3 regions of the Streptomyces sp. NPDC002835 genome follow, and region 1 is predicted to be linked to each of the others. Evidence: riboswitches for the same ligand, from Rfam matches in the RefSeq annotation. Region 1 holds a riboswitch; each other region holds the start of a gene.
What was found. Region 1 has a riboswitch for cyclic di-AMP ahead of ACWD01_RS22455 (M23 family metallopeptidase). Riboswitches for the same ligand answer to the same signal wherever they lie in the genome.
Positions count from the first base shown of each region.

Region 2: it holds a riboswitch for cyclic di-AMP, as region 1 does, so the genes downstream of both, ACWD01_RS17950 (M23 family metallopeptidase) here and ACWD01_RS22455 (M23 family metallopeptidase) in region 1, are expected to answer to the same signal.
Region 3: it holds a riboswitch for cyclic di-AMP, as region 1 does, so the genes downstream of both, ACWD01_RS13325 (transglycosylase family protein) here and ACWD01_RS22455 (M23 family metallopeptidase) in region 1, are expected to answer to the same signal.

Region 1 is NZ_JBSFUW010000021.1:51,846-61,886, forward strand. It holds gene ACWD01_RS22440 (GNAT family N-acetyltransferase) at 1-1,736, opposite strand, end outside; gene ACWD01_RS22445 (HPr family phosphocarrier protein) at 1,903-2,184, shown strand; gene ACWD01_RS22450 (GntR family transcriptional regulator) at 2,383-3,060, opposite strand; gene ACWD01_RS22455 (M23 family metallopeptidase) at 3,297-4,079, opposite strand; cyclic di-AMP (ydaO/yuaA leader) riboswitch at 4,093-4,254, opposite strand; gene ACWD01_RS22460 (M16 family metallopeptidase) at 4,495-5,862, opposite strand; gene ACWD01_RS22465 (M16 family metallopeptidase) at 5,880-7,229, opposite strand; gene ACWD01_RS22470 (DNA gyrase/topoisomerase IV subunit A) at 7,474-9,924, shown strand; gene ACWD01_RS22475 (CobW family GTP-binding protein) at 9,938-10,041, opposite strand, start outside.
Region 2 is NZ_JBSFUW010000014.1:142,003-152,043, forward strand. It holds gene ACWD01_RS17915 (hypothetical protein) at 1-197, opposite strand, end outside; gene ACWD01_RS17920 (STM4015 family protein) at 378-1,337, shown strand; gene ACWD01_RS17925 (STM4014 family protein) at 1,340-2,488, shown strand; gene ACWD01_RS17930 (STM4013/SEN3800 family hydrolase) at 2,628-3,434, shown strand; gene ACWD01_RS17935 (STM4012 family radical SAM protein) at 3,449-4,825, shown strand; gene ACWD01_RS17940 (STM4011 family radical SAM protein) at 4,834-5,721, shown strand; gene ACWD01_RS17945 (SGNH/GDSL hydrolase family protein) at 5,753-6,544, opposite strand; gene ACWD01_RS17950 (M23 family metallopeptidase) at 6,715-7,668, opposite strand; cyclic di-AMP (ydaO/yuaA leader) riboswitch at 7,671-7,829, opposite strand; gene ACWD01_RS17955 (alpha-galactosidase) at 8,132-10,041, opposite strand, start outside.
Region 3 is NZ_JBSFUW010000010.1:14,663-24,703, reverse strand. It holds gene ACWD01_RS13360 (protein kinase domain-containing protein) at 1-593, shown strand, start outside; gene ACWD01_RS13355 (class I SAM-dependent methyltransferase) at 616-1,515, opposite strand; gene ACWD01_RS13350 (GtrA family protein) at 1,744-2,172, shown strand; gene ACWD01_RS13345 (SurA N-terminal domain-containing protein) at 2,367-3,017, shown strand; gene ACWD01_RS13340 (nucleoside triphosphate pyrophosphohydrolase) at 3,041-4,027, shown strand; gene ACWD01_RS13335 (cytochrome P450 family protein) at 4,024-5,277, shown strand; gene ACWD01_RS13330 (transglycosylase family protein) at 5,427-6,416, shown strand; cyclic di-AMP (ydaO/yuaA leader) riboswitch at 6,687-6,873, shown strand; gene ACWD01_RS13325 (transglycosylase family protein) at 6,880-7,566, shown strand; gene eno (phosphopyruvate hydratase) at 7,883-9,175, shown strand; gene ACWD01_RS13315 (FtsB family cell division protein) at 9,320-9,799, shown strand; gene ACWD01_RS13310 (DUF501 domain-containing protein) at 9,840-10,041, shown strand, end outside.

The sequences.
Region 1 (10,041 bases):
CCGGATTCCGTGACGCCGTTCTCCCCGACCCACGGGATCGCCGTGACGATCACCGCGTCGCACGCGTCGTCCACCAGCGCCTGCGCGAGCGCCGCGCGGAAGTCTGCGGGCGTGGCCGCCGTCGTGAGGTCGCGCGGCGGGAGCGGGCGCAGCCCTTCCGCGAGGCAGGCGTCGTAGGTGAGCAGCCCGAGGGACTCGGAGTTGCCGAGGATCGCGACCCGCGGCCCCCTCGGCAGCGGCTGCCCGGCCAGCATGAGGCCCGCGTCGACGAGTTCGGTGACCGTGTCGACGCGGATCACGCCCGCCTGCCGCAGCAGCGCCCCGACGGTGGCGTCGGGGATACGGGTGAAGGGCACGGCGTGCCCGGGCGGCGCGCTGCCGCTGTGCCGCGCGCCCTTGACGACGACGACCGGCTTGACCGCGGCCGTGCGCCGCGCGAGGCGGGTGAACTTGCGCGGGTTGCCGATGGACTCCAGGTACATCAGGACGACGTCGGTGTCGGGGTCCTCGTGCCAGTACTGGAGGAAGTCGTTGCCGGACACGTCCGCCCGGTTCCCGGACGAGATGAAGGAGGACACGCCCGCGCCGCGCCGGTGCAGTCCGGACAGCAGGGCGATGCCGATCGCGCCGGACTGGGTGAACAGCCCGATCCGGCCGGGTGCCGGGGCCTCCGGCGCGAGGGAGGCGTTGAGCCGGACGGCGTCCGAGGTGCTGATGATGCCGAACGAGTTGGGCCCGATGATCCGCATCCCGTACGAGCGCGCCTGCCGCACCAGTTCGCGCTGCCGCTCCCGGCCGGCCGGGCCGCTCTCCGCGTAGCCGGCGCTCAGCACGACGAGACCCTGGACGCCGTGCTCGCCGCAGTCGGTGACGGCCTCCGGCACGCGTTCGGCCGGGACGGCGACGATCGCCAGGTCGACGGGCTCGCCGATGTCGCCGACCGAGCGGACCGCCGGCACGCCGTCGATCTCGCCGCGTCCCTCCGGGAACGCGCGGTTCACCGCGTACACCCGACCGGTGAAGCCCGCTCCGAGGAGGTTGCGCAGCGCGGTGCGGCCGACGCCGCCGGGCAGCCGGCCGGCTCCGACGACGGCGATGGAGCCGGGGGCGAGCAGCCGTTGGACCGAGCGTGCCTCGGCGCGCTGTTCGCGGCCGCGCTGCACGGCGACGGACTCCGCCGTCGGTTCGAGGTCGAGGGTCAGATGGACGGACCCGTCCTCGAAGCTGCGCCGCTGGGTGTATCCCGCGTCCCGGAAGACCTTGATCATCTTGGAGTTGGCCGGCAGCACCTCCGCGGCGAACCTCCGGATGCCGCGCTCCCTGGCGACCGCCGCGATGTGTTCGAGCAGGGCGGACGCGACGCCGCGCCCCTGGTGGGCGTCCTGGACGAGGAAGGCGACCTCGGCCTCGTCGGCGGGGGCGCTCGCGGGGCGGCCCTGCGCGTTGATCCGGTCGTAGCGGACGGTGGCGATGAACTCGCCGCCGACCGTGACCGCGAGCCCGACCCGGTCCACGTAGTCGTGGTGGGTGAAGCGGTGGACGTCCTTGGCGGACAGCCGCGGGTAGGGGGCGAAGAAGCGGTAGTACTTCGACTCGTCGGAGACCTGCTCGTAGAAGCTGACCAGCCGGTCGGCGTCCTCGGTCGTGATGGGCCTGATCCGGGCGGTGCCGCCGTCGCGCAGCACCACGTCTGCTTCCCAGTGAGCCGGGTAGGCGTGCTCCTGCGAGGTCTGCATGGTGCAAAGCCTACGGCGCGGCGCAGCGGTCGCGCCGCCGGTTGCCGGCGGGCAGTCTGAGGAGGCCGCACGGGCGGTCCGGCACCGCCTCGGACCGGTCGGAGGGCACGCCGGAACACATGAGAGACTGGTCTAGACAACCCGCTAAGACTTGAAGGGCAACACCATGGCTGAGCGCCGCGTCAATGTCGGCTGGGCCGAGGGCCTTCACGCCCGCCCCGCGTCCATCTTCGTCCGTGCCGCGACGGCTGCCGGCGTCCCCGTGACGATCGCCAAGGCCGACGGCAACCCGGTCAACGCCGCCTCCATGCTCGCCGTGCTCGGCCTGGGCGCGCAGGGCGGCGAGGAGATCGTCCTCGCCTCCGACGCGGACGGCGCCGAGGCCGCCCTGGACCGTCTGGCCAAGCTGGTCGCCGAGGGTCTCGACGAGCTTCCCGAGACGGTCTGAGCCGAGTCCCCCTCAGTTCAGTACGACAGAACCGCGGTGCCCCGATACGGGGGCGCCGCGGTTCTGCATTCCCGGGACCACCGCTTTCCCGGAACCGCCCACGCGCTTTCCGCGAGCACCACGAATTCACGGACGCCGTCGGGAAAAGGAAATCCATAAAAGAAGCAGCACCGCACCACTTTTTATATACGCCGTCTGTTAATTCCGGCCGCTCGTGGTGTTTACGGGATGTTGCGAAGTCCTCACCCGCACGGTGCGCCGCAGCCGGTGCGCCCCGGCGGACCGCTCCGCGTGCAGCGCCGTCAGCGCCCGCGCCCGCTCGGCGTCACCGCGCGCCACGGCGTCGACGATCGCCCCGCGCTCGGCCCATGCCTCGACCGGCGCGGCCGGCTGCTCCACCGCGTACATCCAGGCGATCTTGTGCCGCAACTGGGTGAGCAGCGCGGTCAGTCCGGGGCTGCCGCAGGACTGGGCGAGCGTCTCGTGGAACCAGTTGCCGAGGGAGCGCAGATCCTCGCCCTGACCCCGGCGTGCCCGCTCCTGCCCCAGCCTGACCAGGCCTCGAAGCACCTTGAGGTGTGCCTCGGTACGGCGCTGTGCGGCTCGGGCCGCCCCCAGGGGCTCCAGCAGCATGCGGACCTCCAGGAGGTCGGCGGCCTCCTGCTCCGTGGGCTCGGCGACGCAGGCGCCCGCGTGCCGCCGGGTGACGACGAACCCCTCCGACTCCAGGGTGCGCAGCGCTTCGCGCACCGGGACCCGGGAGACCCCGTAGCGGCGGGCGAGCTGCTCCTCGGTGAGCCGGCTGCCGCGTTCGAAGACACCGGAGACGATGTCGTCGCGGATCGCCGTGCATACCGAGTGCGCGGGAATACGCATGACCGAACCTCCGCCTTGATCCGAGCGAAACGCAGCCGTTGGACGTGTCTTCCCGTGACTCTATTGCAATGTGCGCCGTTTTCCGACGGCGGCCGGGAAACCATGGAAATCTCTTGGCACGCACGGCAATCGCGGAATGGCGGAAACGGCACGGAATAGGCCGAAGGCCCCCGGCGGGAAGCCGGGGGCCTTGCGAGCGGGTGCGACGGGCGGGCCGCACGGCGGGGACGCCGGGGTCAGACGGCGACGCCGTGCGAGCGCAGGTAGGCGACCGGGTCGATGTCGGAGCCGTACTCGGCCGTGGTCCGCGCCTCGAAGTGCAGGTGCGGCCCGGTCGAGTTGCCGGTCGAGCCGGAGAGCCCGATCTGCTGGCCGGGCGTGACCTGCTGGCCGGCGAAGACGCCGATGGACGCCAGGTGGCCGTACTGCGTGTAGGTGCCGTCGTTCATCCGGATCACGACGCTGTTGCCGTACGCGCCGTCCCAGCCGGCCTCGACGACGGTGCCGGAGCCCACGGACACGACGGAACTGCCGGACGGGGCGCGGAAGTCGACGCCGGAGTGGGAGCCGGAGGACCACAGGGCGCCGCCGGTCTTGTAGCCGGTGGTCACGAAGGAGCCGGCGATGGGGAGCTGGAAGGAGTTCAGCCGCCGGCGCTCGGCCTCACGGGCGGCGCGCTCCTCGGCCTCGCGGGCCTCCTTGGCGCGCGCCTCCGCCTTGCGCTTGGCCTCCGCCGCGGCCTTCTCCCGCGCACGGGCCTGGGCGGCGGCCTCCTCGGCCTCCTGCTTCTGCGCGGCGGCCTGGTCGGCTATCTCGTCGGCGAGCGAGCCCATGGTGATGATCTGGGTGAGGCCGGTGTCCTCGGCGGAGAGGGCGGAAGCGTCTGCGGCGAGAGCCGGGGAGGCGAGGGTTCCGACGACGCCGGTGGTGGCGAGTGCGGCGGCGCCGGCCAGTTTCGCGCTCCTGCGCGTCAGGCGGCTCGGGGCACGATGCTTCCCGGTGGCACGGGTGAACGCCATGGAGAGGCTGATCCTTTCCTTCCTTCTCGCCTACCGGGTTAGCTGACGGGTTCGGAGCAGGAAGGTCTCCTACGGGCGCCTCCGCTCGGGCGAAGGTGTCCGATTCACCCCAGGGACTGATTGGGTCCCCGGCTCCCCAGGCTCGCGCCTGACGGGGACTCGGCGATGACTGCCCGACGCCGCGGGCGCGACGATCTTCAGACGAACAGCCGGACCGACGCTAGGCATCTCGTCCGTCAATCGCCAAACGGACAGCCCGTTTTGTAGCGCATGCCACAGGGCAGACAGGCAACCTCTCCCGCAAAACGGGCATACGACGGAACCCCGGCAAACGATCCGAAGCCGGGGTTCCGCTTGTCTGCGCCTGACGGGCGATCCGCCGGTTTCGGCCTGCTGCCCGATCGGCGGCTTCCGTTCAGCCCGTGACAACCCTCACTTCGCCGATGCCGAGCGCCTTGACGGGTTCGGCGATCTGCGACGCGTCGCCGACGAGCACCGTGACAAGCCGGTCCACCGGGAAGGCGTTGACCACGGCCGCGGTCGCCTCCACCGTGCCGGTCTCCGCCAGCCGTACGTACAACTGGGCCTGGTAGTCGTCCGGGAGGTGCTGCTCGACCTGGTCGGCCAGGGTGCCCGCGACGGAGGCCGCCGTCTCGTACTTCAGCGGGGCGACGCCCACCAGGTTCTGCACGGCGACGTCACGTTCGGCGTCGGTGAGGCCCTCGGCCGCGAGCGTGCGGAGCACCTTCCACAGGTCGTCCAGCGCGGGGCCGGTGTTGGGCGTGTCCACCGAGCCGCTGATGGCGAGCATGGCCGCGCCCGAGCCGTCCGGCGCGGAGAGCAGCACCTGTCCGAAGGCCCGTACGCCGTAGGTGTAGCCCTTCTCCTCGCGCAGTACGCGGTCGAGGCGGGAGGTGAGGGTGCCGCCGAGGCAGTACGTGCCGAGCACCTGGGCGGGCCAGACACGGTCGTGACGGTCGGCTCCGACCCGGCCGACGAGCACCTGGGTCTGCACGGCCCCGGGACGGTCCACGACGATCACGCGGCCGGTGTCGTCGGCGGTGATCGCGGGCACCGGGTGCGGGGCGGCCTTGTCGCCCGTCCAGGTGCCGAGCGAGTCGCCGAGCACGGCGTCCAGGTCGACGCCGGTGAGGTCGCCGACGATCACGGCGGTCGCCGTCGCGGGGCGCACATGGGCCTCGAAGAAGGCGCGCACGGCCGCGGCGTCGATACGGGCCACCGTCTCCTCGGTGCCCTGGCGGGGGCGCGAGACGCGCAGCGCGGCCGGGAAGAGCTCCTTGGAGAGCTGCTTGGCGGCACGGCGGCCCGGGTTCGCCGTCTCGTGCGGGATCTCGTCGAGGCGGTTGCGGACCAGCCGCTCGACCTCGCTCTCCGCGAAGGCGGGGGTCCGCAGCGCCTCGGCGAGCAGACCGAGCGCCTTGGGGAGCCGGGAGACCGGGACCTCCAGCGACACCCGGACCCCGGGGTGGTCGGCGTGGGCGTCCAGGGTGGCGCCGCAGCGCTCCAGTTCGGCGGCGAACTCCTCCGCGGAGTGCTTGTCGGTGCCCTCCGACAGGGCGCGCGCCATGATCGTGGCGACGCCGTCGAGGCCCTCGGGCTCGGCGTCCAGCGGGGCGTCGAGGCAGACCTCGACCGCCACCACCTGCTGGCCGGGCCGGTGGCAGCGCAGCACCGTCAGGCCGTTGTCGAGCGTGCCGCGCTCGGGGGCCGGGAAGGCCCAGGGCCGGGCGGTGCCCGGGGCCGGCTGCGGATGGAAGTCCATGGTCACGGCAGCGTCGCTCACTGGTCCGTCCCTTCGTGCTCGTGTCCGTCGGCCGCTTCGGTCTCTTCCGCGGCGACAGGTTCGTAGACCAGCACCGCCCTGTTCTCGGGGTGCAGACGCGCCTTCGCGACCGCCCGCACCTCCTCCGCGGTGATGTCGAGCACCCGCGTGACGGCGCTGAGCGCCAGCTGCGGGTCGCCGAACAGCACCGCGTAGCGGCAGAGTTCGTCGGCGCGGCCCGACACCGTGCCGAGCCGGTCCAGCCACTCGCGCTCGAGCTGGGCCTGGGCCCGCTCCATCTCCTCCGCCGTCGGGCCCTCGGCGGCGAAGCGCGCCAGCTCCTCGTCGACGGCCGCCTCGATCCCGGGGACCTCGACGCCGCCGGAGGTCTTGACGTCCAGCCAGCCCATCGACGGGGCGCCGGCCAGCCGCAGCAGGCCGAACCCGGCCGCGACGGCGGTCCGGTCGCGGCGCACCAGGCGGTTGTGGAGCCGGGAGGACTCCCCGCCGCCGAGGACGGTCAGCGCCAGGTCCGCGGCGTCGCACTCGCGGGTGCCGTCGTGCGGCAGGCGGTAGGCGGCCATCAGGGCGCGGGCCGGGACCTCTTCGACGACCTCCTCGCGGAGCTGGGCGCCGATGTTCTCCGGCAGGGTGCCGTCACGGGGCGGCTGCTTGCCGTCGTGAGACGGGATGGACCCGAAGTACTTCTCGATCCAGGCGAGCGTCTGCTCGGGGTCGATGTCGCCGACGACCGACAGCACCGCGTTGTTCGGCGCGTAGTACGTGCGGAAGAAGGCACGGGCGTCCTCGAGGGTCGCCGCGTCCAGGTCGGCCATCGAGCCGATCGGGGTGTGGTGGTAGGGGTGGCCCTCCGGGTAGACGAGGGAGGTCAGCTTCTCGAACGCGGTGCCGTAGGGCACGTTGTCGTACCGCTGGCGGCGCTCGTTCTTGACGACGTCGCGCTGGTTCTCCATCGACTCGTCGTCGAGGGCGGTCAGGAGCGAGCCCATGCGGTCGGCCTCGAGCCAGAGCGCCAGCTCCAGCTGGTGGGTGGGCATCGTCTCGAAGTAGTTGGTCCGCTCGAAGCTGGTGGTGCCGTTCAGCGAGCCGCCGGCTCCCTGCACGAGCTCGAAGTGGCCGTTCCCCTTCACCTGCGCCGAGCCCTGGAACATCAAGTGCTCGAAGAGGTGGGCGAGTCCTGTACGGCCCTTGACCTCGTGGCGTGAACCGACGTCGTACCAGAGGCAGACCGCGGCGACCGGGGTCAGGTGGTCCTCGGAGAGCACCACGCGCAGGCCATTCGCCAGGCGGTGCTCGGTCGCTGTCAGGCCGCCGGAACCGGCCTGCGCTGTGGCCGTGTGACCCATGGGCATGTACGTCCCTTCGATCGCGAAAACGTGAAAGTGCTGCCAGACCTGCCACTGTATGCAAGCGTGCCGACACCTGGCGAAGTTCCCGGGCCCGGTATCCGCGTTCTTCCCCCCTGCCGGAGCGCCGCGTTCCGCCCCCGGCGCGGTGCGGAACACGGGTCGCGGTCGGCGTTGTCAGCGGGACGGTCCACAATGGTCGGCGTCAGACGCCCACCTGGTACGTGAAGGAGCAGCAGCCGCGATGGCCCGCCGCAGCACGAAGACCCCACCGCCGGACGACTTCGAGGAGAGGATCCTCGACATCGACGTGGTGGACGAAATGCAGGGCTCCTTCCTCGAGTACGCGTACTCGGTGATCTACTCCCGGGCCCTGCCGGACGCACGCGACGGCATGAAGCCGGTGCACCGCCGCATCGTCTACCAGATGAACGAGATGGGACTGCGTCCCGACCGCGGCTATGTGAAGTGCGCCCGCGTCGTCGGCGAGGTCATGGGAAAGCTGCACCCGCACGGTGACGCGTCGATCTACGACGCCCTCGTGCGCATGGCGCAGCCGTTCTCCATGCGCCTCCCACTGGTCGACGGCCACGGCAACTTCGGCTCGCTGGGCAACGACGACCCGCCCGCCGCCATGCGGTACACCGAGTGCCGGATGGCCGACGCCACCAGCCTGATGACCGAGTCGATCGACGAGGACACGGTCGACTTCCAGTCCAACTACGACGGCCAGGAGCGTGAGCCCGTCGCGCTGCCCGCCGCCTATCCGAACCTGCTGGTCAACGGCGCGTCCGGGATCGCGGTCGGCATGGCGACCAATATGCCTCCGCACAATCTGGGCGAGGTCGTGGCCGCGGCGCGTCACCTCATCCGGTATCCCGGCGCGGACCTCGAGACGCTGATGCGCCATGTGCCGGGCCCCGACCTGCCGACCGGCGGCCGCATCGTCGGCCTGAGCGGCATCAGGGACGCCTACGAGTCGGGCCGCGGTTCGTTCAAGATCCGCGCCACGGTGTCCGTGGAGAACGTCACCGCGCGCCGCAAGGGCCTGGTCGTCACGGAACTGCCGTTCACGGTCGGCCCGGAGAAGGTCATCGCCAAGATCAAGGACCTGGTCGGGTCGAAGAAGCTCCAGGGCATCGCGGACGTCAAGGACCTCACCGACCGTTCGCACGGCCTGCGCCTGGTCATCGAGGTCAAGAACGGCTTCATCCCGGAGGCCGTGCTCGAGCAGCTGTACAAGCTGACTCCCATGGAGGAGTCCTTCGGCATCAACAACGTGGCGCTGGTCGACGGACAGCCGCTCACGCTCGGTCTGAAGGAACTGCTCGAGGTCTATCTCGACCACCGCTTCGAGGTCGTCCGGCGGCGCAGCGAGTTCCGGCGCACCAAGCGCCGCGACCGGCTGCATCTGGTCGAGGGGCTGCTCGTCGCCCTCATCGACATCGACGAGGTCATCCGGCTCATCCGGTCCAGCGAGAACTCGGCGCAGGCGAAGGAGCGGCTGATCGAGCGCTTCTCCCTGAGCGACGTCCAGACGCAGTACATCCTGGACACCCCGCTGCGCCGGCTCACCAAGTTCGACCGCATCGAGCTGGAGAGCGAGCGCGACCGGCTCAACGGCGAGATCGACGAGCTGACCGGCATCCTCGAGTCGGACTCCGAGCTGCGCAAGCTGGTCTCCGCCGAACTGGCCTCGGTGGCGAAGAAGTTCGGCACTCCGCGGCGCACGGTCCTGCTGGAGTCCGCGGGTTCGCCCGCGCCGGCGGCCTCGCTCCAGGTGGCGGACGACCCGTGCCGGGTGCTGCTCTCCTCCACCGGTCTGCTCGCGCGCACGGCCACGGGCGAGCCGCTCGACGAGGGCCGGAGCAGACGCACCAAGCACGATGTGATCGTCTCGGCGGTACTCACGACCCAGCGCGGCGAGGTGGGCGCGGTGACGTCGGCCGGGCGACTGCTGCGGCTGTCCGTGATCGACCTGCCGCAGCTGCCGGACACGGCGACCGCCCCCAACCTCTCCGGGGGTGCGCCGATCTCGGAGTTCCTGTCGCTGGAGGGCGACGAATCGGTCATGTGCCTCACCACGCTCGACGAGTCGTCGCCGGGGCTCGCGCTCGGCACACTGCAGGGCGTGGTCAAACGAGTGGTGCCCGACTATCCCTCCAACAAGGAGGAGCTGGAGGTCATCACGCTCAAGGACGGCGACCGGATCGTCGGCGCCGTCGAGCTGCACACCGGCGAGGAGGACCTGGTCTTCATCACCTCCGACGCCCAGCTGCTGCGCTACCCGGCCTCGCAGGTGCGTCCGCAGGGCCGTCCGGCGGGCGGTATGACCGGCGTCAAGCTCACGGAGGGCGCGGAGGTCATCTCCTTCACCGCGGTCGACCCGTCCGGGGACGCGGTCGTGTTCACGGTGGCGGGTTCGCACGGCACGCTGGACGACTCGATCGCGACGGCGAAGCTGACGCCCTTCGACCAGTACCCGCGCAAGGGGCGGGCCACCGGCGGGGTGCGCTGCCAGCGCTTCCTGAAGGGCGAGGACGTGCTGATCCTGGGCTGGGCGGGCGCGGCGCCGGCCAGAGCGGCGCAGAAGAACGGCTCCCCCGCCGAGCTCCCGGAGATCGACCCGCGCCGCGACGGCTCCGGCACGCCTCTCACCTCGCCGGTCGCGGTCCTCGCGGGCCCGGCGAGCTAGGGCGACGCGGGGGCTAGAGCTCGTAGCTGTCGAAGGGGTCCTCGGACGGGTCGTCCGAGGACCTTTTCGGTACGTAGCGCAGGACGCCCCACAGGCTGTGCTCCTCCGGGGTGTCCT
Region 2 (10,041 bases), on a different contig from region 1:
AGCATCGGCCCGAACGGCCCCGGCTCGCGCACCAGTCGGCCCGGCCCGGTCACCGCGTGGGCGTGGCCCGTGACCTCGCCGAGGGCGAGCACCATGCGGCCGCGTGCGTCCCGTGCCTCTCCCGGCGCGTCGACGACGTGCGACGGCACGGCCTCCTGCGCGACGGGCACGATCAGCACGTCTCCCTGCCGGTACATGGCTCTCCCCTTCCCGCCGGACGCCGTGTGCCTCCGACCTGCTCACGACGTTAGGGCGAGGGACTGACAACGCCGTCCGTCCGCGCGCCGAACCGGGCCCGCGGGCGGCGATGTCAGTGGCACTTGGTAGAACTTGCTCGCACGTCAGCGATCAAGCCTCACCGGTGTCTGGAGCCCGTCATGACCATTTCGGACCATCTGCAGGAGTGGTACGGCCTGCCCGTGTTCGACTTCCCCGACTCCGAGACGCAGGCCGCGTCGACGACCGGGCTGCCGGCGGCGGAGAGTGTCGCGTGGCGGGTCTCCGTCGACAGCTACGAAGCCGAGGAGGAGTGGGCGGAGGCGTTCGCCCGCTTCACCGCGGCGGTGGACACCACGCGGGTGCGGGCGCTGGTCGTCGGCTCGTGGAGCGAGGCGTACGACTCGGGGCCCGACGGCATCTTCGAGGCGCTGATCGGGGCGAAGGAGAAACTGCCGCGGCTGCGCGGGCTGTTCCTCGGTGACATCACGTACGAGGAGTGCGAGATCTCCTGGATCCACCAGGGAGACGTCACGGGGCTGCTCGGCGCCTTCCCGGACCTCGAGGACCTGGGTGTGCGCGGCGGGGAGGGGCTGCTGTTCCCCGCGGTGCGGCACGAGAGGCTGCGCTCGCTGGTCGTCGAGACGGGCGGGCTGGACGTGGGCGTGGTCCGCGGCATAGCCGCGAGCGACCTGCCGGCACTGGAGAACCTCGACCTCTGGCTCGGCACGTCGTGGTACGGGGCGAACGCGGACGTGTCGGACCTGGAACCGTTCCTGTCCGGTACGCGGCTGCCGAGCCTGCGGTATCTGGCGCTCCGCAACAGCGAGATACAGGACGAGATCGCGGTCGCGACGGCCGGCGCACCGGTGGTCGCCCGCCTGGAGGTCCTGGACCTGTCGATGGGCACCCTCGGCGACGACGGCGCGGAGGCGCTGCTGAACGGCCAGCCGCTGACCCACCTCAAGAAGCTGGACCTGCACCACCACTTCATGAGCGAGGCGATGGTGCAGCGGCTGTCCGACGCCCTGGTGCCGGCCGGTGTGGAGCTCGACGTGTCGCAGTCGGAGGGCGGCGGCTCCCGCGACAGGGAAGACCGCTACACGGCTGTCGCGGAGTGAGCGTGCCCACCCGGCGCACCGGTCCCCGCCTCGCCGTCGTCGGCGTTCCGGCGGGCCGCCGGGTCACGTTGTTCCAGGACGCGATGCGTGCCGCGGGGCTGCCCGCGGCGCGTGTGGTGTCGTGGCTCGATGTGCTGGGCGGCCGGGCGGAGTTCCGGCCGGGCGAGCTGGTGCGGATCGACTCGCCGGGCGAGGACGCCGAGGTGGACCGGGCCTTGCGCGGGGCGGACGACCCGACCCGGGTGGAGGGCACCCGGCTCTGGTACGAGCGGTTCACCGCGGCCGTCCGTGAGATCGGGGTTCTCGCCGGGGCCGGTGGGGCGACGCTGCTCGACGATCCGGCCCAGTTGGCCGTGCTGTTCGACAAGCGCCTGTGCCACGGGGGCCTGTCGGCGGCGGGCGTTCCGGTGCCCGAGTCGCCGACGTCCGGCGCCGGTGCGCCCGAGGTCCGCGGCTGGGACGACGTGTGCGCGCTGCAGGCCGCGACCGGGCTGCGCCGGGTGTTCGTCAAGCTCGCGCACGGCTCGTCCGCCTCCGGGGTGCTGGCCCTGGAGACCGCGAGCCGGGGCCGGGTGCAGGCGACCACCTCGGTGGAACGGGACGCGCGGGGGCGGCTCTTCAACTCCCTGCGGGTCCGGCGCTACAGCGGCGAACGCGAGGTCGCCCCCCTGATCGACGCCCTCGCCCCGGACGGTCTGCACATCGAGCGCTGGGTGCCGAAGGCGTCGCAGGACGGCCGGGTCGCCGATCTCCGGGTGGTGGTGGTCGCGGGCCGGGCCACCCACGCGGTGGTGCGTACCAGCCGCTCCCCCATGACCAATCTCCATCTGGGCGGCGGGCGCGGCGATCTGGCGGCCGCCCGGGCGGCCACGGAGGCGGCCGGCGGGAGCTGGGCGGAGACGCTCGCGGTCTGCGAGCGGGCCGCGGAACGGTTCCCCGGAATGTCGCGCGTCGGCGTCGACCTGCTGCCGGGGCGGGGCTGGCGGCGTTTCTCCGTCGGGGAGGTCAATGCCTTCGGCGACCTGCTGCCGCGGCTGACCGGCCTGCCCGGGAGCGGCGCGGAGAGCCTGGACACCTATGCGGCGCAGGTCGCCGCCGTACTGAGCGGGACACTGAGCGGGACGAGGAACGAGCACCGTGCACATGCCTGACCACGACACACCCACCGACACCGCCGACCACGCAGCCGGCGACACCGGCCACGACACCGCCCCCGCCATCGAGGCCGCCGCCATCGAGGCCGCCGCCGTCAAGGCCGCCGCCGTCAAGGCCGCCGCCGAGCCGCCCGACATGAACGAGGTCGTCGGGCGGGACGACCTGCTGCTCGTCACGCTCGACACCCTGCGCTACGACGTCGCCGCCGAGCTGGCGGCCGAGGGCCGCATCCCGAACCTGGCCCGTCATCTGCCCGGTGGCGTCTGGGAGAAGAGGCACGCGCCCGGCAGCTTCACCTACGCCTCCCACCAGGCGATGTTCGCGGGTTTCCTGCCCACGCCCGCGGTGCAGGGCCCGCACCCGAGGCTGTTCGCCTCCCGGTTCGCGGGCAGCGAGACGACCGCCGGCCGCACCTTCGTCTTCGACAGCCCCGATCTGGTCTCCGCGCTCGCGGACTCCGGCTACCGCACGGTGTGCATCGGCGGTGTCGGATTCTTCAACAAGCAGGGCCCGTTGGGTTCGGTGCTGCCGGGGCTGTTCGACGAGAGCCACTGGGAGCCCGAGTTCGGGGTCGCCTCGCCGACGTCCTTCGAGGCGCAGGTGCGGCGCGCCGAGCAGGTGGTCGCCTCGCTGCCGGCCGAGCGCCGGCTGTTCCTGTTCGTCAATGTGCCGTCGCTGCACCAGCCGAACTGGTTCCATCTGCCGGGCGCGACCGACGCCGACGGCGACTCCCGTGCGACACACGCCGCGGCCCTGGAGTACGTGGACCGGCACATCGGCCGGCTGTTCGCCGCCGCCAGCAGCCGCCGCCGGTGCTTCGCGATCGTCTGCTCCGACCACGGCACCGCCTACGGCGACGGCGGCTTCACCGGCCACCGGCTCGGCCATGAGGCCGTCTGGACGGTCCCCTACGCCCACTTCTTCCTCGAGGCCACCGCATGAGCACCATGAGCGACATGAGCACGACAAACACACCAAGCACCGCGGCCCCGCGCCCGTACCAGAGCTACGTCTACGCCTATCCGCACAAAACGGCCTACCGCCCGCTCGACCGGAACCGGCCCACGCTGCGCGAGCTGTGGGCGAACGAGCCGAAGGACGCGCTCTCGCTCTATCTGCACATCCCGTTCTGCGAGGTGCGCTGCGGCTTCTGCAACCTGTTCACCAGGATCGGCGCTCCCGACGAGCTGACCGGGCGCTATCTGGACGCCCTCGACCGCCAGGCGACCGCCGTGCGCGAGGCCCTCGGGGACGGCTCGTCCGTCCGCTTCGCGGCGGCAGCGTTCGGCGGCGGCACACCGACCTTCCTGACCGCCGGTGAGCTGGAGCGGCTCTGCGACATCGCGGAGAAGCGGATGGGCGCGGACCTGGCGGCGGTGCCGCTCTCCGTCGAGACGTCCCCGTCGACGGCGACGGCCGACCGGCTGGCCGTGCTCGCGGGGCGCGGCACGACCCGCGTCAGCATCGGCGTGCAGAGTTTCGTCGACGCGGAGGCGCGCGCCGCGGTGCGCCCACAGCGCCGCGCGGACGTGGACGCGGCCCTCGGCCGGATCCGGGACGCCCGGATACCCGTCCTCAACATCGACCTCATCTACGGCATCGACGGCCAGACCGAGCGCAGCTGGCTCTCCTCGCTGGACGCCGCCCTCGGCTGGGAGCCGGAGGAGCTGTATCTGTATCCGCTGTACGTGCGGCCGCTCACCGGTCTCGGCCGGCTGAGCGCCGGCGCGGACGGGGACGCGCACGCGGCCTGGGACCTCGCCTGGGACGAGCAGCGGCTGCGGCTGTACCGCGCAGGCCGCGACCACCTGCTCGCCCACGGCTACGAGCAGGTGTCCATGCGCATGTTCCGCCGCGCCGATGCGCCGCAGTCCGCCGCCGACGACCACGCCTGCCAGACGGACGGCATGATCGGTCTGGGCTGCGGCGCCCGTTCCTACACCTCGTCCCTGCACTACTCCTTCGACTACGCCGTCGGCATGGGCGAGATACGCGGCATCATCGACGACTTCACGACCACAGAGGACTTCTCCCACCCGGAGGTGGGCCGGTGGGTCGACGGGGACGAGGCGCGCCGCCGCCATCTTCTCCAGTCGCTGCTCCAGGCCGAGGGGATGGAAGTGGCCGGTTACCGGGAGCGGTTCGGCGCCGCGCCCGCCGACGACTTCCCCGTGGAGCTGGAGCGGTTCGCCGCCCTCGGCTGGCTGGACCCGGCCGCCGCCCCGGGCCGGCTGCGGCTGTCGCCGGAGGGCCTGGCCCACTCGGACGCCCTGGGCCCGGAGCTGTTCTCACCCGCGGTGCGCGCCGCCATGGCCGCGTACGAGCCGAAGTGACCGGGCCCATGGACCTGACCGTGCTGTACCGGGGCCCGCTGGCGTCCTGCGACTACGACTGCCCGTACTGCCCGTTCGCGAAGCGGCGCGACAGCCGCGAGCAGTTGCGCGCCGACCGCGCGGCGCTGGAGCGGTTCACGGCCTGGGCCGCCGCGCAGCGGGACGACCGGCTGTCGGTGCTGTTCACCCCGTGGGGCGAGGGGCTGGTGCGCTCCTGGTACCGGAAGGCGCTGACCGAGCTGTCGCGGCTGCCGCACATCCGCCGGGTGGCGATCCAGACGAATCTCAGCGGCCGCACCGACTGGGTGGCGGACGCGGACCCGGCGAAGCTCGCGCTGTGGTGCACCTATCACCCGGGACAGACTCCTTACGACCGGTTCGTTGGCAAATGCCGGGATCTGATCCGGCGGGAGATCCGGTTCAGCGTGGGCATCGTCGGCTTCCCCGCCCATCTCGCGGAGGCGCGCCGGCTCCGCGCCGAGCTGCCTGCGCACGTCTACCTCTGGGTGAACGCGCCCGAGGGGCACGAACTCTCCGACGCCGAGGCCGACGCCTGGACCGAGCTGGACCCGCTCTTCCCGTTCAGCCGCCGTCCGCACCGATCCGCCGGGCTGCCGTGCCGCACCGGCGAGTCGGTGGTCTCGGTGGACGGCGACGGGACGGTCCGCCGCTGCCACTTCGTCCCCGCCGAACTGGGCAACCTCTACGACGGTTCGTACCGCCGGGCGCTGCGCCCCCGCGCCTGCCCGCTCGCCGTGTGCGACTGCCACATCGGCTATGTCCACCTGGAGACGCTGCCGCTGTACGACGTCTTCGCGGGCGGCGTCCTCGAACGGATCCCCGCCCCGGCCGCACTCGACCGGACCCCCGCCCGGACCCCCGCTGACCTCCCCTGACCTCCCCGTCATCCGCCGTCCTCCGCCGCCCTCAGAGCGGCAGCAGGTCCGGGCGCTTGGCCTCGACGTGGTCGCCGGAGCTCTCGCCGCGCAGCCGTCGTCCGATCCAGGGCGCCAGGTACTCGCGCGCCCATTGGATGTCGTCCCTGCGCACCTCCAGCGCCCCGCGCGGGGGCAGCGGCGGCCACGGCTGGTCGGGGTCGGCGGGCACGTCGAGTCCGAGGACCTGTGCCGCGCGGAGCGCGACCCGGGTGTGCCCCTCGGGCGACAGGTGCAGCCGGTCGGCGTCCCAGGCCCGCCGGTCCTGGACGGACTTGAGCGACCACAGGTCCAGCACCGGGCAGTCGTACCGGTCGGCGATGGCCCGCACATGCGCCGTGTACGTGGCGATCTTGCCGCGCAGATGGCGCAGGACGGGCACGTTCCGGGTGTCGAAGCCGGTCGTCACCATGACCGTGCCGACCGAGGCCGTGAGGTCGGCGACGGCCCGCTCGAAGCGTTCGGCCACGTCGTCCGGGTCGGAGCCCGGGCGGATGATGTCGTTGCCGCCGGCGCAGAAGGTGACGAGGTCGGGCGCGAGCTCCCGGGCCCTCGGCACCTGCTCGTCGACGATCTGGTCGAGGAGCCGCCCGCGCACGGCGAGGTTGGCGTAGCGGAAGCTGTGCTCCGGCCTTCGGTCGGCGAGCAGGACCGCGAAACGGTCCGCCCACCCGACGAAGCCGCCGTCGGGCCCCGGGTCGCCCACGCCCTCGGTGAAGCTGTCACCGATCGCCGCGTACGACCCGAATGCGCCACTGTTCTCTGTTCTCGAATCGTCTGCCACAAGGGCACATCTTTCCTTTATGGATGTGACCTACGCGACCGTAAGGAGGGGTTGACGGGGGGTGATCTTTACCACCCGTCAGTTTCCGGCGGGCCGGAATACGCGGAAGTCCCCGCTCCGCCAGGACGGAACGGGGATTTCCGGAATTGCCGGACGGTGGGCCGCACGGGTCAGAGGGAGACGCCGTGCTCCCGCAGGTAGGCCAGCGGGTCGATGTCCGAGCCGTAGGACGGGCCGGTGCGGACCTCGAAGTGCAGGTGCGGGCCGGAGGAGTTGCCGGTGGAACCGGACAGGCCGATCTGCTGCCCGCCGCTCACGGACTGTCCGCCGGAGACGGCCAGGGAGGAGAGGTGGGCGTACTGGGAGTAGGTGCCGTCCGTGTGCTGGATGACGACCTCGTTGCCGTACGCGCCGCTCCAGCCGGCGGAGACGACGGTGCCCGCACCGACGGCCTTGACGGAGCTGCCGGTCGGGGCGGCGAAGTCGACGCCGGTGTGGTAACCGCTGGACCACATCGCGCCGGAGGCGCGGTACGGCGTGGTGACGGCCGCGTCGACCGGGGCGCTGAAGCCGGACGCGGACGCCGGGGCCGCGGCCTCCTTCGCGGGAGCCGGCTTCGCGGGCGCCTTCTTCGCCGGGGCCTGGGCCTGCGGAGCGGCGGCCCGCGAGTCGTCGCGCGACGGGCGCGGCTTGGACTCGGCGCGGGGCTCGGGGTCGTTCTTCGCCTTGGACTTGGCGCCGATCGTCAGCTCCAGACCCGGGTGGATCAGCGACGGGTCGGAGCCGATGGCGCGGCGGTTGTCGTTGAAGAGCTGCTTCCAGCCGCCGCGGACGCTCTGCTCTTCGGCGATCTTCGACAGGTAGTCGCCGGCGACGACGGTGTACGTCTTCGGGGCCTTCTTGGCGGCCGGCAGCGCCGACTCGGCGAGGGCCGGGGCGGCCAGCGCCGGGGCGGCGGCCTGCTGGGGTGCGGCGACCGGTGCCGCCGCCGGGGCGGGGGCCGCGGTGGCGGTCGTGGCGCCGATCAGCGGGAGCGCGATGACGGCGCCGCCCGTGCCGGCGACGACGAAGCCGCGGGTGAACGGGTTGAACTTGGGACGACGGTGCTTACCCTTCGCGGGCATGGCGCATTCCTCTCCGGCGCCTACGAGGTGAGCTGTCGGGTTCGGGCTGGAGATGCCCGGTCGCACTGCTTGTACGACTTCACCCCAAGCCGTCCGGTTTTCCCGGAATCGGCGTACTACCTGGGTCCCCCGCTCCTGCCACACGTGGGTGGGTTCGAATTCCGGGCGGCGGCAGGATTAGGCGTTCCGTCCGGATTGAGCGTGACCGTAGGCGAGTCGGGCAGTCGTGGACAAGCGAGGATTTTCCACGATCAATGCAGAGCCCGATATCACCGGGGATTTCCGGTCACCCTCCGTGGACGACGGTCCTTCAATTGCCTTGCCGGTTACGGAATTGGCCCGCCGGTCCCGGCCACACAACGTCACGAATATGACGCTGCTCACCAGCCGGGGACCATCTCCCCCGCTTACGGGGCACGTTATGCCGAACCAGCCAATTCGGACAGAAGAAGCATTTGGCCATCTAGTGCCGCACTACGACCGCGGTCCACGCCCGCCTGAGCCGGATCACGGTGGCGTCCATGTCACCCTTCAGTCCGGTGTGCAGTCCGTGGTGCAGCAGCACCGCGCCCCGATGGACCGCTCCGGTGTCCACGCACGCGTAGGCGGCGGCCGGGTCGAGGCCGCGCAGCCGGAGCGCCGGCGGCCGCTCGCCGTACCGCTGCGCCTCGAGCAGCGCGAGCACGACCGTCTCGTCGCCCCGGACGTACTGCACGGCGCTCAGCCCGCCCTCCGGGGCCCGCAGCCGGTACAGCTCCCCGTGCTGGACGAGCGGCCTGATCTCCTTGTAGAGCCGGATCCAGTCAGCCGCCTCCGACAGTTCCGCCTCGCTCCACTGTGCGAGGTCTCCCCCGACGCCCAGTACCCCGGCCATGGCGCTGACGAAGCGGAAGCGCAGACTGCTCCGGCGGCCGTTGAGCTGGGCGTTGGGGCTGTCGGTCACCCAGGCCGCCATGACCCGGGCCGGGTGCAGCTGGCTGAAGCCGTGCTGGACGGCGAGCCGGTCCAGCGGGTCCGTGTTGTCCGAGGTCCACACCTGGTCGGTGCGGCCGAGGACCCCGAGGTCGATCCGGCCGCCGCCGCCGGAGCAGGACTCGAAGGCGACGCCCGGATGCGCGGCCCGCAGCCGGTCCAGCAGGGCGTAGAAGCCCTCGACGTGCCCGGTCCACAGCTTCTGCGGATACGGCTCCCCCGGCCAGCCCGCGTCGGTGAAGCAGCGGTTGAAGTCCCACTTCACATAGTCGACGGGCGCGCCGGACAGCAGGGCGTCGAGCTGCTTCCACAGATGCTCCCGGACGTCCTCGCGCGCGAGATTCAGTACGAGCTGGTTGCGGAATTCGGTGCGCGTGCGTCCCGGATGGTGCTGCACCCAGTCGGGGTGGGCGCGGTAGAGGTCGCTGTCCGCGTTGACCATCTCGGGCTCCACCCAGATCCCGAACCGCATGCCGAGACCGTGGACTTCGCGGGCGAGCGGCGCGAGGCCGCCGGGGAAGCGGTCCGGGTTCGGCGTCCAGTCGCCGAGTCCGGCGCGGTCGCTGGTGCGCCGCCCGAACCAGGCGTCGTCCACGACGAAAAGCTCGACGCCGATCCCCGCGGCCAGCCGGGCGAGGGCCAGCTGCTGCTGCTCCGAGATGTCGAAGCCGGTGGCCTCCCAGGAGTTGTAGAGCACCGGACGCGCCTCCTGGGCGCCGGGGATCACATGGGCGAGCTGCCAGGCGTGCCACGCCCTGCTGGCGCCGCCGAACCCGCCGTCGCTCCACAGCCCCGCGAAGACGGGCGAGGTGTAGGTCTCCCCCGGCGCGAGCAGTACCAGCCCGGAGTCGTCGTGACCGGCCCCGCCGGTGATCTGTACGCATTTGTCCGGGAGCTGCTGTACGGCGATCCGCCACGATCCGGACCAGCCGAGGGCGCAGCCGTACACCTCGCCGCGCTCCTCGGTGGCGCCTTCCGCGTCCAGGGCCACCCAGGGCAGGTGCTGGTGGCCGGTGTGGCCGCGCCGGCTGCCGATGATCTTCTCGCCGTAGCTGATCTCGGAACGGACCAGCCGGGACTCGGCGGCCCAGCGGCCGTGCAGCTGGGAGAGCCGCCATGCGTCCCGGTGCGGCAGCGTCCAGGCGGCGGCGTCGGCCCGGAGCAGTTCGAGGTCCGGCCCGGCGCCGTCGTGGGCGACGGTGGTCCAGCGCTCGATCACGTCGGAGTCGTCGCGCATCCGGTAGTGCAGCGTCAGGCCGAGGCCGACCTGTGCGTCGGTGAAGCGCAGCCGCAGCTCGTCGTCCTCCGCGGCCCAGCCGGCGAAGGCCCATTCGGTGCCGCGCACGGACTCGGTTCGGACCGACAGCGCGGGGCGGACGAACCGGGGGCCGCCCTCGACGG
Region 3 (10,041 bases), on a different contig from region 1:
CGGCCCCACCGCTCGCACCGCCGGCCGCGACGGCGCCGAAGCCGGACGTCGCCGGCGCCGTCGACGAGGTCAAGCGCCTGCTCGGCGAGGGCAGCATCACCCAGGCCGTGGACGTCCTCGGCGGCATCCTCCCGGCCGCGGCGTCCGAGCACGGCGAGCACTCGCCCGTCGTGCGCATCCTGCGCAAGCAGTACGCGGCGACCCTGATGGACGACGGCCAGTACCGCCGCGCCCTGCCCGAACTGCGCCGCCTCGCCGACGACCGCACCGCGGAGGCCGGCCCGGCCGACCCGCAGTCCCTGCAGTTCCGCCACGACGCGGCCCTCTGCCTGGAACAGCTCGGCCGGCCCGCCGCGGCACTCGCCGAGTACCGCGCGGTCCTGCCGTACTACGAGAGCTCCGACCACGACCGCGCGCTCCAGATCCGCCACCGCATCGGCCATCTGCTGCTCGCGGTCGGCGACCACACGGCGGCGAAGCAGCAGTTCCAGTCGCTGCTGTACGACGCGGAGCGCGCGTACGGCCCCTATCACCAGCTCCCGGTGGAACTGCGCCGCGCCCTGGAGCGCCAGCAGCAGCTCCGCCCGGGCTGACCCGGCGAACGCGGCCGTCGGCTCAGTCCGCCCGCAGGAACGCGGAGGTGGACACCCGTCCCAGCATCCGCAGCCGGGACGTGCCGCCGGCCAGGTGCTTGTCCAGCGCGTCCTGCACGCCCGGCCACTTGTCGTCGCCGTAGTCGTCCAGGACCACGATCCCGCCCGGGGCGGCGATGTCCTCGACCCACTCCAGGTCGGCGCGGACCCCGTCCTCCGAGTGGTCGCCGTCGACGATGATCACGCCGTACTTCCGGTCGGAGACGGCTTCCCGCACCTCGGGATCCGAGGAGAAGCCCTGCTGGATCCGCGCGGTGTACGCCCCGGGGCTGCCGCCCAGCGCCAGGTTGGCCCGGACGACGTCCTCCCGCACCGGCGTGCCCGTCGGGTCGGCGGCCTGGGCCGTGCCCGGCTGGAGCTGGGAGCCGGCCAGTGGGTCGACGATCGTCAGGTCGGGCTCGATGCCCGCACGGTGCACCATGCGCACCAGCGCGGAGGCGAACAGCCCGTACAGGGTGCCGATCTCGAGGATGGCACCATTCGGCGGGGACAGCAGCGGAACGGTGGCGAGCTTGCCGCAGATATTGGACGTCGAACCGGCCAGCCGGCCCACGCCGAGCGCCTCCAGCGCGACGACCGTACGGAAGGCGACGACGACGCTGCGGCGGGAGTGGGCGCTGCCGCTGACGTCCTTGACCTCCTTCACCAGCCGGTCGACCTGGTGGGCGGCCGGCGCCCGGCTGGTTCCCCGGCCGGTGCTGTCGAGCAGCAGCCCGGCCGCGTACTGCTGCTTCCGCATCTCGGCCACCTCCTGCCGCAGGGCGTCGAGGTCCCGCTGCACACCTCTCCTGACGCGCTGCTCGAACACGGTGAGGGCGGGACGCAGAGCGCGCTTGGTCAGACGGTTGCGGAGAATGGCCATGCCCGGGAACGTACGCGGGAACAACCCGGCAGCCCACCAAGTGCCAATGCTGGGCAGATGAAGTCTTGGTGTCGCGACGGTGACGGGAACGGTGACAGTGCTCGCGTCCGTGACCGCCGCCCTCGCGGCCCGGCCGAACGGGCGGACGGCCCGGGTGTGTCACCCTGTTCAGGGCGGCCGTCGCGGACGTCGGCGAGCGGAACTGGTGCGCGGGGGACGGGCAGGGCAATGACGGTACGCGGCCAGATCGTCAGATTCGCCCTGGTCGGGGTGGTGAACACCGGGACGTACTACGGCCTCTATCTGGCGCTGCTGACCGTGCTGCCGTACGTGGCGGCGCACGTGGCCGCCTTCCTGCTCAGCATGGTCGGATCGTTTTTCCTGACGTCGTACTTCACGTACCGCACCCGGCCGACGCTGCGGAAGTTCCTGCTGTTCCCGCTGACCAACGCGGCGAACTTCGTGGTGACCACGACCGGGGTGTACCTGCTGGTGGGCATGGGCGGCTTCGACAGCACGTACGCGCCGCTCGTCGCGGCAGCCGCCGCGATCCCGGTCACCTTCGTCGTCTCCCGCACGATCATGCTCCGCCCCGACCGCGCCACCGCACCCGCTCCGGAACCGGAACCGAAACCGGAGCGGGCTTCGACCGGCTGACGCGGGCATCAGGACCCGACTCGTTCGAGGGTCTGCTGAGGCCACCGCTCCGGGGGAGACCCCCCGCAGAGCGCCGCATCCCGACCGTTTGGCGAATCGTTCGGCGAATCAGTGGCCCACGCCACGTGGACTGCCTAACATCGATCACCGCAAGGCTTGTGCACCGATGCACAATCTCGCCACGGGAGGCTCCTTTGCACCGCCGTCGTCGTACCGCGCTCATTCTCTCCGCCGCGCTCGTCGCCGGCGTGCCGCTTCTCGCCGCCTGCGGCGATCAGTCACACCCCGGCGCCGCCGCCGTGGTCGGCGGGCAGCGGATCGAGGTGTCCGCAGTCCAGGCGAAGGTCCGGGACGTGCGTGAGGCGCAGCAGGACTCGCCGCAGGCGGAGCAGATGATCAAGGACACCGGGCAGCTCGGCCGCGCCAAGCTGTACGACCTGATCGTCGACCGGGTCGTGCAGCGCGCCGCCGACGACGCCGGGGTGAGCGTCAGCCGCAAGGAGATCCAGGACGGGCGGGAGGCGCTCGTGCGGCAGGCCGGGGGCGAGGACCAGCTCGTCGCCATGTATCTGCAGCAGCGCGGTGTCGCCCCGGACCAGGTCGACGACGCCGTGCGCCGCGACGTTCTGGTCGGCAAGATCGCCACGGCCCTCGGCGCGGCGAACAGCCCCGAGGGCCAGCAGAAGCTGAACGAGACGTTCTCCGCCGCGGCGAAGTCCCTGGACATCGACGTGAACCCGCGTTACGGCACCTGGGACGACAAGAAGCTCGAGCTCGGCACGTACCGGGCGCCCTGGATCACCGAGGTGTCCGGGGCCCAGGAGCCCGTCGAGACGGGCGCGTAGGGCCGGGCGGTAGGTTCGGGGGTGTGACCACCGAAGCATCCGCCGCCGGCCGTATCGTCCTGCTCACCGCCAGCCACCGCGTCGCGCCGGGGCTGCTGTCCTGGCCGGCGTGGCAGACGCTGCACGCCGCGGACCGGGTGCTGTGCGCCGACCCGGCGCACCGGCAGCTGGCGTATCTGCGGGAGGCGGGCGTCACCGTCGAGTACGCCGCGCCGGCCGCGGAGGAGCTGGTGGAGTACTGCGCGGCCGGCGGCCGCACCGTCGTCGTGCTGGCGTCCGGCGAGGGGGAGACGGCCCTGACCGACGGCCTGGCCCGCCTCGGCGGCTCCGGCCGCCTGACGATGCCCGACCTGGAGCTGCTGCCCGGCGCGTACGACCTGCCCGGCGCGCGGCTGCTGGACCTCGTGGAGGTCATGGACCGGATCCGCCGCGAGTGCCCCTGGTCCTCGAGGCAGACCCACAAGGGCCTGGCCAAGTACGGCATCGAGGAGGCGTACGAGCTCGTCGAGGCCATCGAGGACGGCGACCGGGACGAGCTGCGCGAGGAACTGGGGGACGTACTGCTCCAGGTCGTCTTCCACGCGCGCATCGCCGAGGAGCACGCGGACGAGCCGTTCTCGGTGGACGACGTCGCCGGCACGATCGTGGAGAAGCTGATCCACCGGCACCCGCACGTCTTCGGCGAGGAGACCGCCTCGACGACCGAGGAGGTCAAGGCGCACTGGCTGCGGACCAAGGCGGTCGAGAAGCAGCGCGAATCGGTGACCGACGGCGTGCCGCTCGGTCAGCCGGGTCTCGCGCTGGCGGCGAAGCTCGCGTCCCGGGTCCGTACGGCCGGCCTCGACGTGGAGCTCCCGGCCGGAGCGGGCGTGGGCTACGAGCTGCTGGCGCTGGCCGTACGCGCGGAGGCGGACGGCGTCGACCCGGAGGCGGCGCTGCGGGCGGCGGCCCGGGCCTACCGGGACGCGATCCGGGCGGCGGAGGGCCGGCCCGGTAACGTCGAGGGGTGAACGACCCGAACACCGCGCCCGAGCTCTTCACCTGGGAGTTCGCCACCGACCCGTACCCCGCCTACGCCTGGCTGCGCGAGCACTCGCCCGTGCACCGGACCCGGCTGCCCAGCGGGGTCGAGGCATGGCTGGTCACCCGTTACGCGGACGCCCGGCAGGCGCTCGCCGACCAGCGGCTGTCGAAGAACCCGGCGCATCACGCCGAGCCCGAGCACGCCAAGGGCAAGACGGGCATCCCGGGCGAACGCAAGGCCGAGTTGATGACGCATCTGCTGAACATCGACCCGCCGGACCACACCCGGCTGCGCCGGCTGGTCTCCAAGGCGTTCACGCCGCGCCGGGTGGCCGAGTTCGCGCCGCGGGTGCAGGAGCTGACGGACCGGCTCATCGACGACATCTTTGAAAAACAGCACAGCGCGGAGAAGGGTGAGGCGGACCTCATCCACGAGTTCGCGTTCCCGCTGCCCATCTACGCCATCTGCGACATGCTCGGCGTCCCGCCCGAGGACCAGGACGACTTCCGCGACTGGGCCGGAATGATGATCCGGCACGGCGGCGGCCCGCGCGGCGGCGTCGCCCGCTCGGTGAAGAAGATGCGCGGCTACCTGGCCGAACTGATCCACCGTAAAAGGGAGGAGCCGGGGGACGACCTCATCTCGGGGCTCATCAAGGCGTCCGACCACGGCGAGCACCTCACCGAGAACGAGGCCGCGGCGATGGCCTTCATCCTCCTCTTCGCGGGCTTCGAGACCACCGTCAATCTCATCGGCAACGGCGTCTACGCGCTGCTGCGCCACCCCGAGCAGCGTGAGCGCCTCCAGGCGTCGCTGGCGTCCGGGGACAGCGGCCTGCTGGCGACCGGCGTGGAGGAACTGCTGCGCTACGACGGGCCGGTGGAGCTGGCGACCTGGCGGTTCGCCACGGAGCCGCTCACCGTCGGCGGGCAGCGGATCGCGGCGGGCGACCCCGTACTCGTCGTCCTCGCGGCCGCCGACCGCGACCCGGCACGCTTCGACGCCCCGGACACCCTCGATCTGTCCCGGACCGACAACCAGCATCTGGGGTACGGCCACGGCATCCACTACTGCCTCGGCGCCCCGCTCGCCCGGCTCGAGGGGCAGACCGCGCTGGCCACCCTGCTCCGCAGAATGCCGGACTTGCGGCTTGCGGGAGATCCGGCCGATTTGCGGTGGCGTGGGGGTCTCATCATGCGCGGATTGCGCACTCTGCCCGTTGAGTTCACGGTGTAAACAAGCTGACGCTACGTCAAGTCTGTGACTTTCACGTGATCTCTGCTGCATCGACTTGTGACTCACGTTCGAATGCGACTACGTTCACCGTCACTCGGCAGGCATCAGCAGGCCGCAGGATTCACAGCTGTCACGCGAAAGGCAACCGCATGCTCTCCGGGAACGGACGACACCGCCGACCCCGCCAGGCTCCGGCCCTCATCGTCGCGGCAGGGGTGACCGGTTCGGCCATCGCGATCCCGCTGCTCGGCGCGGGCTCGGCGTCCGCGGCCGACGCGAACACCTGGGACCGCGTCGCGGAGTGCGAGAGCGGCGGGGCGTGGAGCGCCGACTTCGGCAACGGCTACTACGGCGGGCTGCAGTTCTCGCAGGAGACCTGGGCCGCGTACGGCGGCACCGCCTACGCGCCGAGCGCCGACCTCGCGAGCCGCTCGCAGCAGATAGCGGTCGCGGAGAAGGTCCTCGCCGCCCAGGGCCCTGGCGCCTGGCCCGCCTGCGGTCCGCTCGCCGGGCTCCAGGACGACGGCGCGGACACCGGCGTCGACCCGGGCATCCTGCCGCTGCCGAAGCAGAGCGACGCGCCGGACGGTGAGCCGTCGCCCGACACGTCCGGTTCCCTCGACGTCCTCGAGCCGACCGACCCGGCGGGCGACAAGCCCGCCGAGGGCTCGGCGGACGACTCGGACGCCACGGGCGAATCCGGCGCGCCGGACACCCGTGACGCGGGCACGCCCTCCGGCGACGCGACCGACCGGCCGGCGACCGGGGACGACGACACCCGCACGGTGCCCACGGACGACGCCACAGAGGCGGCCCCGTCCGGCGAGGCGTCGACCGGCACCGGCAAGCACCGCGGTGCGCCGGGCGACGAGTCCGCCACCGGCGGTTCGGACGGCGCCCGCGAGGACGGCCGCCACGCCTCACGGGGCGACAGCGCGGGCCGCAAGGGCGACGTCGGGGCAACCGCCCCGGGCTCGTACACCGTTCAGCCCGGCGACAATCTGTGCGACATCGCCGCCGCGGAGGAGGTGCCCGGCGGGTGGCCGGCCCTCTACGAGGCGAACGAGGAGACGGTCGGGTCCGACCCGGACCTCATCCTGCCCGGTCAGAGCCTCGACCTGAGCCTGGGTCAGCGCTAGTTCACACGACGGTTCATGGGCTTCTGTCCGCTTCGTTCCGGTGAGACAAGGGTCTCTTTGTCCCAACTAGGGCGCAACGCCCCATGAACTCGGCCACTCCGCCCCTCACCTGCGAAAACGGACATCTTCGGGTGGTCGGTTCGGGCGTTTTCTCCCCGATGTTCGACTTTGAACATCGGGGAGTCCTGTGTCTACGGTCTGAACCGCTCGCCACCGCGGGCCCCGTCGACCGATACGCCGAATCCTGCCGTCGGTCGAGGGGAACAGTCGTCGCTCAGAGCGCCGAAGGCAGGAGCGGGGGACCCAAGGTAAGCGCCGGGGCCGTTCGCCCGGATCGAGAGATCCGGCGGACCGGAGCCGGCTGGGGGTGAAGCCCGCACGTCCCACGGACGTGCGGCCGGGCAACTCACAGGCCCGAACCCGACAGCTCACCTCGTAGGCGTCGGTGAGGAGAAGTTCCATGCTGCGTTCTTCCGACAAGGCCAAGCACCGCCGCCCGTCGAAGGTCACCCGTCTCGTCGCGCTCGCCGGTGTCGCCGGCGCCGCCATCGCCGCCCCGGTTCTCGGCGCGACCTCCGCCTCCGCCGCCACCGCCTCCGAGTGGGACGCCGTCGCCCAGTGCGAGTCCGGCGGCAACTGGTCCATCAACACGGGCAACGGCTACTACGGCGGCCTGCAGTTCTCCGCCTCCACCTGGGCCGCGTACGGCGGCACCGCGTACGCCTCGACCGCCGACCAGGCGTCCAAGGCCCAGCAGATCGAGATAGCCGAGAAGGTCCTGGCCGGCCAGGGCAAGGGCGCCTGGCCGAGCTGCGGCGTCGGCCTGTCCGGTGCCTCCTACGGCGGCGGCTCCGCCGAGGCCGCGCCCGCGCAGCCGTCCCAGGAGCGCTCCGAGGCGCCCACCACGCGCTCCGAGCGCACCGAGGCCCCCGCCCCGGCCCCGAAGGCCGAGAAGCCCGCCGCCGCTCCGCAGGCCAAGGGCTTCAAGAAGGGCGACGGCGAGTACAAGGTCGAGGCCGGCGACACCCTCAGCAAGATCGCGCAGGCCGAGAAGGTCGAGGGCGGCTGGGAGAAGCTGTTCGAGCTGAACAAGGACATCGTCGAGGACGCCGACGTGATCCACCCGGGCCAGCAGCTCCACCTGCGCTGACCCGCACCTGCCTCCCACGGTCCGGCGGTCGTGGGAGGCACCCGTCCGTCGGACGGGACCCGAGCACCCCGGTCCGGCGCGCCTTCCCCCGTACGCGCCGGGCCGGGGCTCGGTCCGTTGCTGGGGCGAGTCCGCCCCGGGGCGCCGGTTACCCGCAGGTAGGAACCGTCCCGTTTGTCCGGTCGCAAGGGGCTTGATGCCCTTTTTCGTCCCAGGGGGCGGGCATCGGCCGGGCCTTTGCCGCCGGGGCGGTTAGGCTCTTGCCGCAAGGCCAAGCAGACCTCTGCACTTTTCTCGCGTCACATCCCAGAAGGAGATGCTCGTGCCGTCCATCGACGTCGTCGTAGCCCGGGAAATCCTGGACTCCCGAGGCAACCCCACGGTCGAGGTCGAGGTTGGCCTCGACGACGGCAGCACGGGTCGTGCTGCAGTTCCGTCCGGCGCCTCCACCGGTGCGTTCGAGGCTCTCGAGCTCCGCGACGGTGACCAGAACCGCTACCAGGGCAAGGGCGTCGAGAAGGCCGTCCTCGCCGTCATCGAGCAGATCGGCCCGGAGCTCGTCGGCTACGACGCCACCGAGCAGCGCCTGATCGACCAGGCGATGTTCGACCTGGACGCCACCCCGGACAAGTCCTCGCTCGGCGCCAACGCCATCCTCGGCGTCTCCCTCGCCGTCGCGCACGCCGCCTCTGAGGCCTCCGACCTGCCGCTCTTCCGCTACCTGGGCGGCCCGAACGCGCACCTGCTGCCCGTTCCGATGATGAACATCCTGAACGGCGGCTCGCACGCCGACTCCAACGTGGACATCCAGGAGTTCATGATCGCGCCGATCGGCGCCGAGTCGTTCTCCGAGGCGCTGCGCTGGGGCACCGAGGTCTACCACACCCTCAAGAAGGTCCTGAAGCAGAAGGGCCTGTCCACCGGCCTCGGCGACGAGGGCGGCTTCGCGCCGAACCTCGACTCCAACCGCGCCGCCCTCGACCTCATCCTCGAGGCCATCAAGGAGGCCGGCTACACCCCGGGCAAGGACATCGCGCTCGCGCTCGACGTCGCCGCGTCCGAGTTCTACAAGGACGGCTCGTACGAGTTCGAGGGCAAGTCCCGCTCGGCCGCCGAGATGACCGAGTACTACGAGGAGCTCGCCGCCTCGTACCCGCTGGTCTCCATCGAGGACCCGCTGTTCGAGGACGACTGGGACGGCTGGAAGGTCCTCACCGAGAAGCTGGGCACCAAGGTCCAGATCGTCGGCGACGACCTCTTCGTCACCAACCCGGAGCGCCTGGCCCGCGGCATCGACGAGAACGCCGCGAACGCGCTGCTCGTCAAGGTCAACCAGATCGGCTCGCTGACCGAGACCCTCGACGCCGTCGAGCTCGCCCAGCGCAGCGGCTTCAAGTGCATGATGTCCCACCGCTCCGGCGAGACCGAGGACGTCACCATCGCCGACCTGGCCGTCGCCACCAACTGCGGCCAGATCAAGACCGGCGCCCCGGCCCGCTCCGAGCGCGTCGCCAAGTACAACCAGCTGCTGCGCATCGAGGAGATCCTCGACGACGCGGCGGTGTACGCGGGCCGCAGCGCGTTCCCGCGGTTCAAGTACGAGGACTGAGCACCGCACGAGCGACGCCGAGCGTCGCCGGGCCACCGGTGATCACCGGCTGATCACCGGCTGACGCCCTGTCGTACGTACGTCCCCGGCCGCGGTCCCGTACCGTGTCCGGGGACGTCGGCGTGTGAAGGGGAGGCGAGTGGGATGGCGCGCAGGCCGGAAGCGGACAGGTTCTCCACCGCGACCAGGCTGCGGCTGCTCGGCGAGCAGACCGCCGCCCGCGTCTACCGCTCCCAGAACCGCCGCCAGGCCCGCCGCTCCCGGCTCACCGGCCGCGCGGCCTTCCTCGCCCTCGTCGTCTGCTCGCTCGTCGTGGCGCTCGCCTACCCGATGCGCCAGTACGTCTCCCAGCGGGCGGACATCGCCGAGCAGGAACGCCTCATGGACGAGGCGCGCGCACAGGTCGAGCAGCTCAAGGACGAGAAGGCGCGCCTCCAGGACGACATGTACATCCGGCGGCTAGCCCGCGAGCATCTGCACTACGTGCTCCCGGGGGAGACCGGATTCACCATGATCGACCCCGAGGCCGCGGAGCGGGAGCGCGAAGAGAGCGGCGCGGCCGACCGGCCGTGGTACTCGAACGTATGGAACGGCGTGGACAGCGCCGACGGTCCGCAGCAGTAGCAGCACCCGGCAGCAGTAGCAGTCACCGAACAAGGCAGGCATGGAAACCCCTCCTCCCACCACCGAACCCACCGAGCCCACGGACGCGGACGTCGCCGCGTTCAAGGAGCAGCTCGGCCGGCCGCCGCGAGGTCTGCGCTCGATCGCGCACCGCTGCCCCTGCGGGCAGCCCGACGTCGTCGAGACCGCGCCGCGGCTTCCCGACGGCACCCCCTTCCCGACGCTGTACTACCTGACGTGTC